2 regions of the Pseudomonas sp. BF-R-19 genome follow, and region 1 is predicted to be linked to the other one. Evidence: riboswitches for the same ligand, from Rfam matches in the RefSeq annotation. Region 1 holds a riboswitch; the other holds the start of a gene.

Region 1 (5,132 bases):
GGGATTATCGGTTTTTTACGCAGCGCCGGCCAATGCCAGTGTTGCCTGGGCGTATTTTTGCCGTGGAATCAGCAGTTTTGCCGGGGCCTGGGCCAGTTGTTCCGCCAGGGCCAGTGCGGCGCTTTCCGCCACGCCGTAGCAACCGGTGCGTTCAAACGCTATTTGCGATTGATGACTGAGTTGCGGTTCATAAGCGGCCAGTTGTTCACTGCTGAAATACATCAATTCCAGGCCAAGCTGCTGAGCCAGTTCGATCAGCGCAGGTTCGTCGCGCTTCGAATCGATGCTGGCCAGCGCCTTGATTTCATGACGCGCAATCTGGTGCGCCTCCAACGCCTGATCGAGCAGCGCCAGCAACGTGCTGACAGGGCAGCCCCGTTGGCAGCCCAGGCCGACCACCAGGGTCGGCGCTGTGCTGACGTCAGTCATGCGTGGTATTGGCCATCGCTTTTGCGACGGAACAACCAGGCGCTGATCAGGCCCAGGGCCAGCCAGAACGCCACGTTGGTCAGTTGCGAAGCGATTTTGAACTGGGTTTCCAGCGCCTCTGGAGCGAGCATCGAATGCACTTCCGGTTGTGGTGCGCCAATCACATGGGGAACGGCGAGGATCGCCGCGCCGAGGACTTTCATCAGCCAGTGCCGGCTGAACACGATCAGCGCGATACCGACGGCGGTGGAGGCGGCGGTACCGATCCACCACAGTTGCCGTTGTGCCAGATCGGCGGCAGCGGTGCCTGGCAGTTCCGGTGGCAGGCCGAGGGTCGGCGCGAGCACGAACGTCGCATAACCGGCCAGGCCCCAGAGCAGGCCTTGCGAGGTTTTGGTCGGCGCACGCAAGGTGTACAGGCCGGCCAGCATCAGGGCGAAACCGACGGCCACCACCAGGTTGCCACCGGTGGTCGACAGCACGCGCTGCCAGCCGTCTTCCGGCTCCCAGGCTTGTGCATCGTGGGTATGGGCAGCCATCGCACCGTCGGCGTGTTCATGCATTTCAACAGCGGCCGGTTCGGTTTTTTCGTAGGTCTCGGCCTGCAAAATCAGCGGAGCGACCCAGAAGCTTTGCAGCAGGGTCAGCAACAGGGCGGCCAACAGCCCGGTGAAACCTGCGGTTTGCGCAATACGCTTGATCATGTCGACAGCTCTCAATGGCACGGGAACGCGGAGCTGTGACGGGTATCGTGGGCGGCGTTGTGCACCGCTTCGATGTGCGAGAAGCCGGCGAAATACACAAGGCAGGCGCCCAGGATCGACGCGCAGACGGCGGCGGCCAGACGTTGGGTCAGGGTTGAGGTGGTGCTCGCGGATGTGTGTTCGGCGCTGCTGATGATCGACATGGCGTTTCCCTCTGGTCTGTCAGCGGGGAATAAGAGCGTATGCAAACCCCCGCACGACCAGGCGCGCAGAGGTTCAAACAGCGCCCGCCCACCGCGGGTTTGTTGGTTCAGCGACCGTACTGGTCACTTTGTGTTGCGGGCCGGTCTCCGGGCTCACGAGGGGCAAAGACCTGGGCCTGAACCTGAAAGCATCACCTTCCCATGCCGCAGTGGCACAGTGGATCTGACGCTTCGCTCGCTTACCGTTGCGGGGGCAGCACCGGACTGACATGGCTTAAGAGTAAAGCACATGATTCACCGGTTTCCCGTTTCACCCTGTGAAGGGCACCCGTAACAAGGTGTGTAGGAGAGCATGGGCGGGGGTGGGGCGTCAATTGGCAAGGGTTCTCAACTGAAGACCGAGTCGCCTTCATCGCGATCAAGCTCGCTCCCACATTGGAACGCGGTCATCTGTGGGAGCGAGCTTGCTCGCGATGGGGCCAGTGAGGGCACCACAAGACATTGACCCGCCCCAAGACCATGCGTAGCCTTGCGCTTTCGAGGTTCTTCGGCGTCTGCCGAAGCTAAGAAGGGAACGCGGTCGATGCCGCGGCTGCCCCCGCAACTGTGAACGGTGATGTTCGTTGCCACGCCACTGCAGGCTCAATCCATGAGGCCGGCGGGAAGGCGCAGCGAATGCCAGGCTCAAGGCCGGCACACCGTCAGCCAGGAGACCTGCCTCGTCACAGATTCTCACTTTCAACCGGGCGGGGTGATCCGGTGGCGAACTCTTCAGGCACGCGCGTCCGCGTTGTCGGTCGTCGTCCCGTATGCCCGCCACATTAGCCATAGGGCATCCGATGAAAACACTGGCCAAACTCCCCGTCACCATCGTTACCGGCTTTCTCGGCTCGGGCAAGACCACGCTGCTGCGGCACATGCTCGACAACGCCCAGGGTCGCCGCATCGCGGTGATCGTCAACGAATTTGGCGAGTTGGGCATCGACGGCGAAATCCTCAAGCAGTGCTCCATCGGTTGCACCGAAGAAGAAGCCTACGGCCGTGTCTATGAGCTGGCCAACGGCTGCCTGTGCTGCACCGTCCAGGAAGAATTCTTCCCGGTGATGCGCGAACTGGTGGCCCGTCGCGGTGATCTCGACCATATCCTCATCGAAACGTCCGGCCTGGCCCTGCCCAAGCCGCTGGTGCAGGCCTTCCAGTGGCCGGAAATCCGCAGCGCCTGCACGGTGGATGCGGTGATCACCGTGGTTGACAGCCCGGCCGTGGCCGCCGGCACCTTCGCCGCGTTTCCGGATCAGGTCGACGCCCAGCGCAAGCTCGACCCGAACCTGGACCACGAATCGCCGCTGCACGAACTGTTCGCCGACCAATTGGCCAGCGCTGACCTGGTGATCCTCAACAAAGCCGACCTGATCAACCCGGCGGACCTGGCCCGCGTGCGCCTGGAAGTCGCCGAGGAATTGCCGCCAGCGGTGAAAATCATTGAAGCCAGCAGCGGTCGCCTGCCGCTGGACGTGCTGATCGGCCTGGGTGCCGGCTCCGAAGAACACATCGACAGCCGTCACAGCCACCACGACCATCATCACGATGGCGACGACGATCATGATGACCACGATCACGACGCCTTCGATTCGATCTCCATCGAACTGCCGCAAGCCGACGAAAGCCTGCTGCTGGATGCGCTGACCCAACTGGTGGTCCAACACGGCATCCTGCGGGTCAAGGGTTTTGCGGCGATCCCCAACAAGCCGATGCGCCTGCTGATCCAGGGCGTGGGCACGCGTTTCGACAAGCACTTCGACCGCCAGTGGGGCGCCGAAGAAGCGCGAGTCACCCGTCTGGTGCTGATCGGCCAGGAACTGGACGCCACTGTTCTCGAAGCGCAATTGCGCGCCGCGCTCAGCGTGTAAGCCATGCACCTGCTCAGGACCCAGCCCGGCGGTTTCGTGTCGGATGACAACATTGCCGACCTTGGACAAACCCCCGCCGAACTGGTGGTCCTGTGCAGCGGCGATTCCAGCCTGGCGCTGCTCGCCGAAGCGGCGCAGCAGTTGCCCGACGATTACCCGAGCGTGCGCCTGGCCAACCCGATGCAGGTGCAGAATCATGCCTCGGTGGATTTGTACGTCGATGAAGTGCTGCGTCACGCCAGGGTGATCCTGATTTCGCTGCACGGCGGCATCGCCTATTGGCGTTACGGCATTGAGCGCCTGGTCGAGCTGTCGCAGCGCGGTGTGCAGGTGATTCTGGTGCCAGGTGATGATCGCCCGGATCCGGAGCTCAGTGACCTGAGCACCGTCGGCGCGGAGGATCGCGACCGGCTCTGGCAGTTTTTGCGCCAGGGCGGCATGGGCAACGCCCTCGATTTCTTCCGCTGTCTGGCCAACCGCTGGCTGGCCCGTGATTACACCTGGGGCGAGCCGCAAACCTTGCCGCGCACGGCGATATACCATCCGCACAAACACTGCGCCGCACTGAGTGACTGGCAAGCCGATTGGCAAGCGGGTCAACCGGTGGCGGCGGTGCTGTTTTACCGCTCGCATTTGCAGGCGGCGAACACGGCTTTCATTGATGTTTTTTGCCAGCGCTTGCAGGCCGCGGGGTTGAATCCGTTGCCGATCGCGCTGGCCAGTCTGAAAGAGCCCGGTTGTCTTTGCGTGGTCGAGGACTGGCTCGACGAGGCCAGCGTCTCGGTGATCCTCAACACCACCGGCTTTGCCCAATCCAGTCCCGAAGCACCGCATCTGCGCCCGTTTCGCCGCAATATTCCGGTGATCCAGGCGATTTGCGCCCAGGACAACGAACCGGGTTGGCGCGCCAGCGAACAGGGCCTCGGCCCCCGTGACCTGGCGATGCACATTGCCTTGCCGGAACTGGACGGACGCATCATCAGCCGCCCGATCAGTTTCAAGGACTTGGCGTGGCGCAGTGAACGCAGTCAGTCGGATGTGGTCTGCTACCGGCCACAACCGGAACGCATGGATTTCGTTGCCGAACTGGCGCGGCGCTGGGTCGATCTGGCGCGGGTGCCCAATGCGGAAAAACGCATTGCCTTGATTCTCGCCAATTATCCGACCCGCGACGGTCGCATCGGCAACGGCGTCGGCCTCGATACCCCGGCCGCCGCGCTGAATATCCTGCGGGCGCTGCATGCCGAAGGTTATCCGTTGCCGGCTGAGTTGCCGGACAGCGGCACCGCGCTGATCCAGCAGTTGCTGGGTGGCGTCAGCAACGATCTCGAGACCCTCGACCTGCGTCCGTGCCAGCAAAGCCTGGGGATGGATGACTATCTGGCGATGTTCAATGCACTGCCCGAAGCCAACCGCGCGGCGGTGCTCGAACGTTGGGGCGCGCCGGAAAGCGACCCGATGTGTCGCAGCGGGCGGATGATGATCGCCGGCCTGCGTTTTGGCCTGACCTTCGTCGGCATTCAACCGGCCCGGGGTTATCAGGTCGACCCGAGCGCGGTGTATCACGACCCGGACCTGGTGCCGCCCCACGGTTACCTGGCGTTCTACTTCTGGCTGCGCAACACTTACGGCGCCCATGGCGTGATCCACGTCGGCAAACACGGCAACCTCGAATGGCTGCCGGGCAAGGGCGTGGGGCTCTCGGAAAACTGCTGGCCAGATGCTTTGCTCGGGCCGCTGCCGAACATCTATCCGTTCATCGTCAACGACCCGGGCGAGGGCGCCCAGGCCAAGCGGCGCACCCAGGCCGTGATTATCGATCACCTGATGCCACCGCTCACCCGCGCCGAAACCTACGGGCCGCTGCGCAACCTCGAATTGTTGGC
Region 2 (5,132 bases), on a different contig from region 1:
TGATGCCGTGTGCGGGCCGACGGCGTAGTCCGGGGCGATAGCCTTGGCCACCAGGTCCGGGTTTTGCGGCTCGACGCGAATATCGACATGCTGGCCGTAGTAACTGTACGGCCAGCCATAAAAAGCGCCGTCCTTCACCGAAGTGATGTAGTCCGGCACCAGGTCACTGCCGATTTCATCCCGTTCGTTGACCGCGGTCCACAGCGCGCCACTGTGCGGTTCCCAGGCCATGCCGTTGGGGTTGCGCAGGCCGGAGGCGAAGATCCGCTGCTGGCCGGTGGCACGATCCACTTCCCAGATCGCCGCGCGACCTTCTTCCTTGTCCATGCCGTTTTCGGCGACGTTGCTGTTGGAGCCCACGGTCACGTAGAGCTTGCTGCCGTCCCTGCTGGCGATGACGTTTTTGGTCCAGTGGTGGTTCAGCGGGCCGCCCGGCAGGTCGACAACCTTGACCGGCGGCGACTTGATCTGCGTATCGCCACTTTCATAGTGAAAGCGCAGCAGGCGATCCGTGTCGGCCACATACAGGTCATTGCCGACCAGGGTCATGCCAAAGGGCGAGTTAAGGTTTTGCAGAAACACCGTGCGGGTTTCCGCGACGCCATCGTGGTCCTTGTCGCGCAGCAAGGTGATGCGGTTGGCGCTGGGCACACCGGCCCCGGCGCGGCCCATGACTTTCTTCATCACCCAGCCGCGAATGCCTTTACCGTCTTCGGGTTTGGGTGGTGCACTGGTTTCCGCCACCAACACGTCGCCATTGGGCAGTACATAAAGCCAGCGGGGGTGATCCAGGTCTTCGGCAAAAGCAGCCACTTGAGTGCCCGTGGCGGCAATGGGTTTCGCACCCTGTGGCCAGCCGATGGCCGGGGCGATGTTCACGGTCGGAACCAGTGTCTTGTTGGGCTCAGGTAGTTGAGGTGACGGGCCGGTACCGTCGGAGACTTGCAGGCGGGAGGTCTCGCCACAAGCGGCGAGCCCTGCGCCAAGCGCGATAACGAGAGCGAGCGGGGGCGTGCGCATGCTGGTCTTCCCTATGAATGCCTTGTTCTAATCATAGAGAAGCGTTGTCGTCCGATGGTTCAACCCCTCAGCCGCGTGCTTCCTTGAACAGCACCGCAATGCCGGGGTGATAGTTGCCGGCTTCGTTGCGCAACTTGCGGTAGGCATAAGGGAAATACCAGGCGACAGCGCAGCTGTGTTCCTTTTGCAGGTCGTCGACCATGTCCTGGAGTTCTTCCGGCGTGGCGCCCTGCTGGGCTTTTTGCGGGGCGACGAACAGGCAGCCGAGTTTCAGGTCGCTGGCGTGGCTCAGGCGCTTCGCATCGCTGGCGATGTCGAGCAAGGCCTGGGACAGGTTGAGGCTGTTGACCCGTGGCCAGCGCTGGCTGGTCTGGATGTAGGCGCGGGTTTCAGGCGAGGCCAGGAGCAGGTCGGCGCGGCTGTTGCGTTCGCCTTCTTCCATCTGTTTGCGGGTGGGCGCTTGTTGCAGCGTGACCATCTCGGCCATCCAGGCGGCGGCAGACAGCAGTCCGAGATTGGCCTTTTCGTCGTGCCAGTACGGTGTGTCGCCATCACCGCGGACGGCATTGTAACGGTCGATGCATTCGAACCAGCGCTCAAGCACCGGGCGCAGGAATTCCAGCTTTGGATTGCTGATGATCATGCCTTGCATGGGCTCACCCTTGTTGTTGTGTTGTGAGTTTGTGGCTCTTTGATATCACTGCTGAGAGCGTGGCACAAGATTGACGTCAGTTTATTGATTGATGGCAGTTATTCGGTCGATGGCCTCCCGGCTTTAATTGACGCTCCACCCCCAACCCTCTAACCTTCGCGGCTTGTTTCAGGTGCTCTGTGGCTTGGGTCGACAGAGTGAAACAGGGAAGCCGGTGAGTGAGTCCTTCTGTTGGTCGAAGGCCCGCAATTCCGGCGCTGCCCCCGCAACGGTAAATGAGTGAAAACTGTGTGTGATGCCACTGTGTCGATTCGATGCGGGAAGGCGCACAGTCCGGCCCCGCGCCACTCATGAGCCCGGAGACCGGCCTGATTCATCCAGCGGCATCACGGTGGGCGATGCCAGGCTTTTTGCCTTCTATTCTTGTGCCTGCCCGCCGTTATTCCTGCCTCAACGGAGAGCTCCCCCATGACTGATACCCCCGATCGTGACGAACGCCATCTGGCGCGCATGCAGCGCAAAAAAGCCGTGATCGACGAGCGCATCGCCAATTCCCCGAACGAGTGTGGCCTGCTGCTGGTACTGACCGGCAACGGCAAGGGCAAGAGCAGCTCGGCTTTCGGCATGCTTGCCCGCGCCATGGGGCACGGCATGCAATGCGGCGTGGTGCAGTTCATCAAGGGCCGCAACAGCACGGGGGAGGAGTTGTTCTTCCGGCGCTTTCCCGAGCAGGTGCGTTTTCACGTGATGGGCGAAGGCTTTACCTGGGAAACCCAGGACCGCCAGCGCGACATCGCCGCCGCCGAAGCCGCCTGGGCAGTGTCGCAGCAACTGCTGCGCGATCCGTCCATCGGTCTGGTGGTGCTGGATGAGCTGAACATCGCCCTCAAGCACGGCTACCTCGATCTCGATCAGGTGCTCAGTGACTTGCAGGCCCGGCCGCCGATGCAACACGTGGTGGTCACCGGTCGTGCTGCCAAGCCGGAAATGATCGAGATGGCTGACACCGTCACCGAAATGGGCGTGATCAAACACGCTTTTCAGGCCGGGATCAAAGCGCAGAAAGGCGTCGAATTGTGAGTCAGCCTCGGCACTGTCCGGCGGTATTGATTGCCGCGCCAGCTTCCGGCCAGGGCAAGACCACCGTCACCGCGGCACTGGCCCGATTGCATCGCAATCAGGGGCGCAAGGTCCGTGTATTCAAGTGCGGCCCCGACTTTCTCGATCCGATGATCCTCGAACGCGCCAGCGGTGCGCCGGTGTATCAACTGGACATGTGGATGGTCGGCGAGCAGGAGAGTCGCCGGTTGTTGTGGGAAGCCGCCGCTGAAGCCGACCTGATCCTGATCGAAGGCGTCATGGGGCTGTTCGACGGTACGCCGTCGAGCGCCGATCTGGCGCGGCATTTCGGTGTGCCGGTGCTGGGGGTGATCGATGGCACCGCCATGGCCCAGACCTTTGGCGCATTGGCCCTGGGGCTGGCGCGTTATCAGCCGGACTTGCCGTTCGCCGGCGTGCTGGCCAATCGTGTCGGCACGCTGCGCCACGCGCAACTGCTCGAAGGCAGCCTGACTGAAGGTTTGCGCTGGTACGGCGCGCTGTCCCGGGAAACCGGGATCGAATTGCCGAGCCGACACCTGGGGCTGGTGCAGGCCAGTGAGTTGAACGATCTCGACCTGCGCCTCGATGCGGCAGCCGATGCCCTGGCCAGCAGTTGCGAGGTCGCGCTGCCACCAGCGGTCGAGTTCGCCGCCCCTGATGTCATCGCGGTCGAGCCGCTGCTGGCCGGAGTGCGCATTGCCGTCGCCCGCGATGAAGCCTTTGCGTTCACCTACGGCGCGAGCCTGGATCTGCTGCGGGCGATGGGCGCCGAGTTGTCGTTCTTCTCGCCGATCCGCGACCGAGCGTTGCCGGAGGCGGACAGCCTGTATCTGCCGGGCGGTTACCCGGAGCTGCACCATGTTGCGCTGGCGCAAAACACTGCGATGCTCGACGCGATCCGCGCCCACCACCGAGCAGGCAAACCGTTGCTCGCCGAGTGTGGCGGCATGCTGTATCTGCTCGATTCCCTGACTGATGTCGAGGGCACTCGCGCCGAACTGGTTGGCTTGCTGGCCGGTGATGCGGTGATGCAAAAGCGTCTGGCAGCGCTGGCGTTGCAAGCGGTGGAATTGCCGGAAGGTTTGCTGCGCGGGCACACCTATCACCATTCGCTGACCACCACTGAACTGCCGCCGATTGCCCGGGGCTTGAGCCCTAACGGCGGGCGCGGAGCGGAGGCGGTCTACCGTGAGGGGCGGATGACCGCCTCTTATGTGCACTTTTATTTTCCGTCGAACCCCTCGGCGATTGCCGCGCTGTTTGCGCCGGACCTTGAAGCCGCCTTCGCGAGCAAGCCCGCTCCCACAGGGGATTGCGTTTCTTCAGGCCGCTCACCTTCAAATGTGGGAGCGGGCTTGCTCGCGAAGCGGCCATGAGCGACAACGCATTCTCTGAAGCCGAACGCGCAGCGGTCTATCGTGCCATCGCCGAGCGCCGCGACATGCGCCACTTCAGCGGCGGCACCGTCGAGCCCGAATTGCTGCGGCGCCTGCTCGAGGCCGCGCATCAGGCTCCCAGTGTCGGCCTGATGCAGCCCTGGCGCTTCATCCGCATCAGCGATCGCGCCTTGCGCGGGCAAATCCAGGCCCTGGTGGAAGAAGAGCGCATCCGCACTGCGCTCGCCCTCGGCGAGCGCAGCGATGAGTTCATGAAGCTCAAGGTCGAAGGCATCAACGATTGCGCCGAGGTACTGGTCGCCGCACTGATGGACGACCGCGAGCAGCATATCTTCGGTCGCCGCACGCTGCCGGAAATGGACATGGCTTCGTTGTCCTGCGCGATCCAGAATCTGTGGCTGGCGTCCCGCGCCGAAGGGCTGGGCATGGGTTGGGTGTCGCTGTTCGAACCCCAAGCCTTGGCCGATTTGTTGAATTTGCCACCGGGAGCCAAGCCGCTGGCGGTGCTGTGCCTGGGACCGGTGAAGGAGTTCTACCCGGCGCCGATGCTGGTGCTCGAAGGCTGGGCACAGGCGCGTCCGCTACATGAATTGCTGTACGAAAATTATTGGGGAGTGAGTCAATGAGTGTGGCGTTGTTGAGTGTCGCCGCGGTTGCGCTGGATGCGCTGCTGGGTGAACCCAAACGCTGGCATCCGCTGGTGGCGTTCGGCCGTTTTGCCGAGCGCATCGAGCAACGTTTCAACGGTGGTGGTCGCGGCTGGCGCAGTCATGGCGTCACCGCGTGGGTGACTGCCGTGTTGCCGCTGACGTTGTTGGCCACGGCATTTTCCTGGGCGCCTTATGTTGGCTGGATCGTCGAGATTCTCGCGCTCTATTGCGCCCTCGGCATGCGCAGCCTCGGTGAGCACGTCACGCCTGTGGCCAAGGCCCTGCGCAGTAATGACCTGGAAGCGGCGCGCA

The links. A riboswitch is a leader RNA that binds a small molecule or an ion and turns the genes downstream of it on or off. The one in region 1 is predicted to bind cobalamin.
Region 2: it holds a riboswitch for cobalamin, as region 1 does, so the genes downstream of both, cobO (cob(I)yrinic acid a,c-diamide adenosyltransferase) here and cobW (cobalamin biosynthesis protein CobW) in region 1, are expected to answer to the same signal.

Annotation. Positions count from the first base shown of each region.
Region 1 covers NZ_JAHBDN010000034.1:85,921-91,052, forward strand. Annotated here, with positions in the region: gene KGB28_RS05045 (cobalamin biosynthesis protein) at 16-429, opposite strand; gene KGB28_RS05050 (CbtA family protein) at 426-1,133, opposite strand; gene KGB28_RS05055 (CbtB domain-containing protein) at 1,145-1,336, opposite strand; cobalamin riboswitch at 1,457-1,683, opposite strand; cobalamin riboswitch at 1,860-2,073, shown strand; gene cobW (cobalamin biosynthesis protein CobW) at 2,176-3,246, shown strand; gene cobN (cobaltochelatase subunit CobN) at 3,250-5,132, shown strand, end outside.
Region 2 covers NZ_JAHBDN010000073.1:411-5,542, reverse strand. Annotated here, with positions in the region: gene KGB28_RS21705 (PQQ-dependent sugar dehydrogenase) at 1-1,020, opposite strand, end outside; gene KGB28_RS21700 (hypothetical protein) at 1,088-1,672, opposite strand; cobalamin riboswitch at 1,826-2,059, shown strand; gene cobO (cob(I)yrinic acid a,c-diamide adenosyltransferase) at 2,141-2,752, shown strand; gene KGB28_RS21690 (cobyrinate a,c-diamide synthase) at 2,749-4,149, shown strand; gene bluB (5,6-dimethylbenzimidazole synthase) at 4,146-4,796, shown strand; partial or broken gene cbiB (adenosylcobinamide-phosphate synthase CbiB) at 4,793-5,132, shown strand, end outside.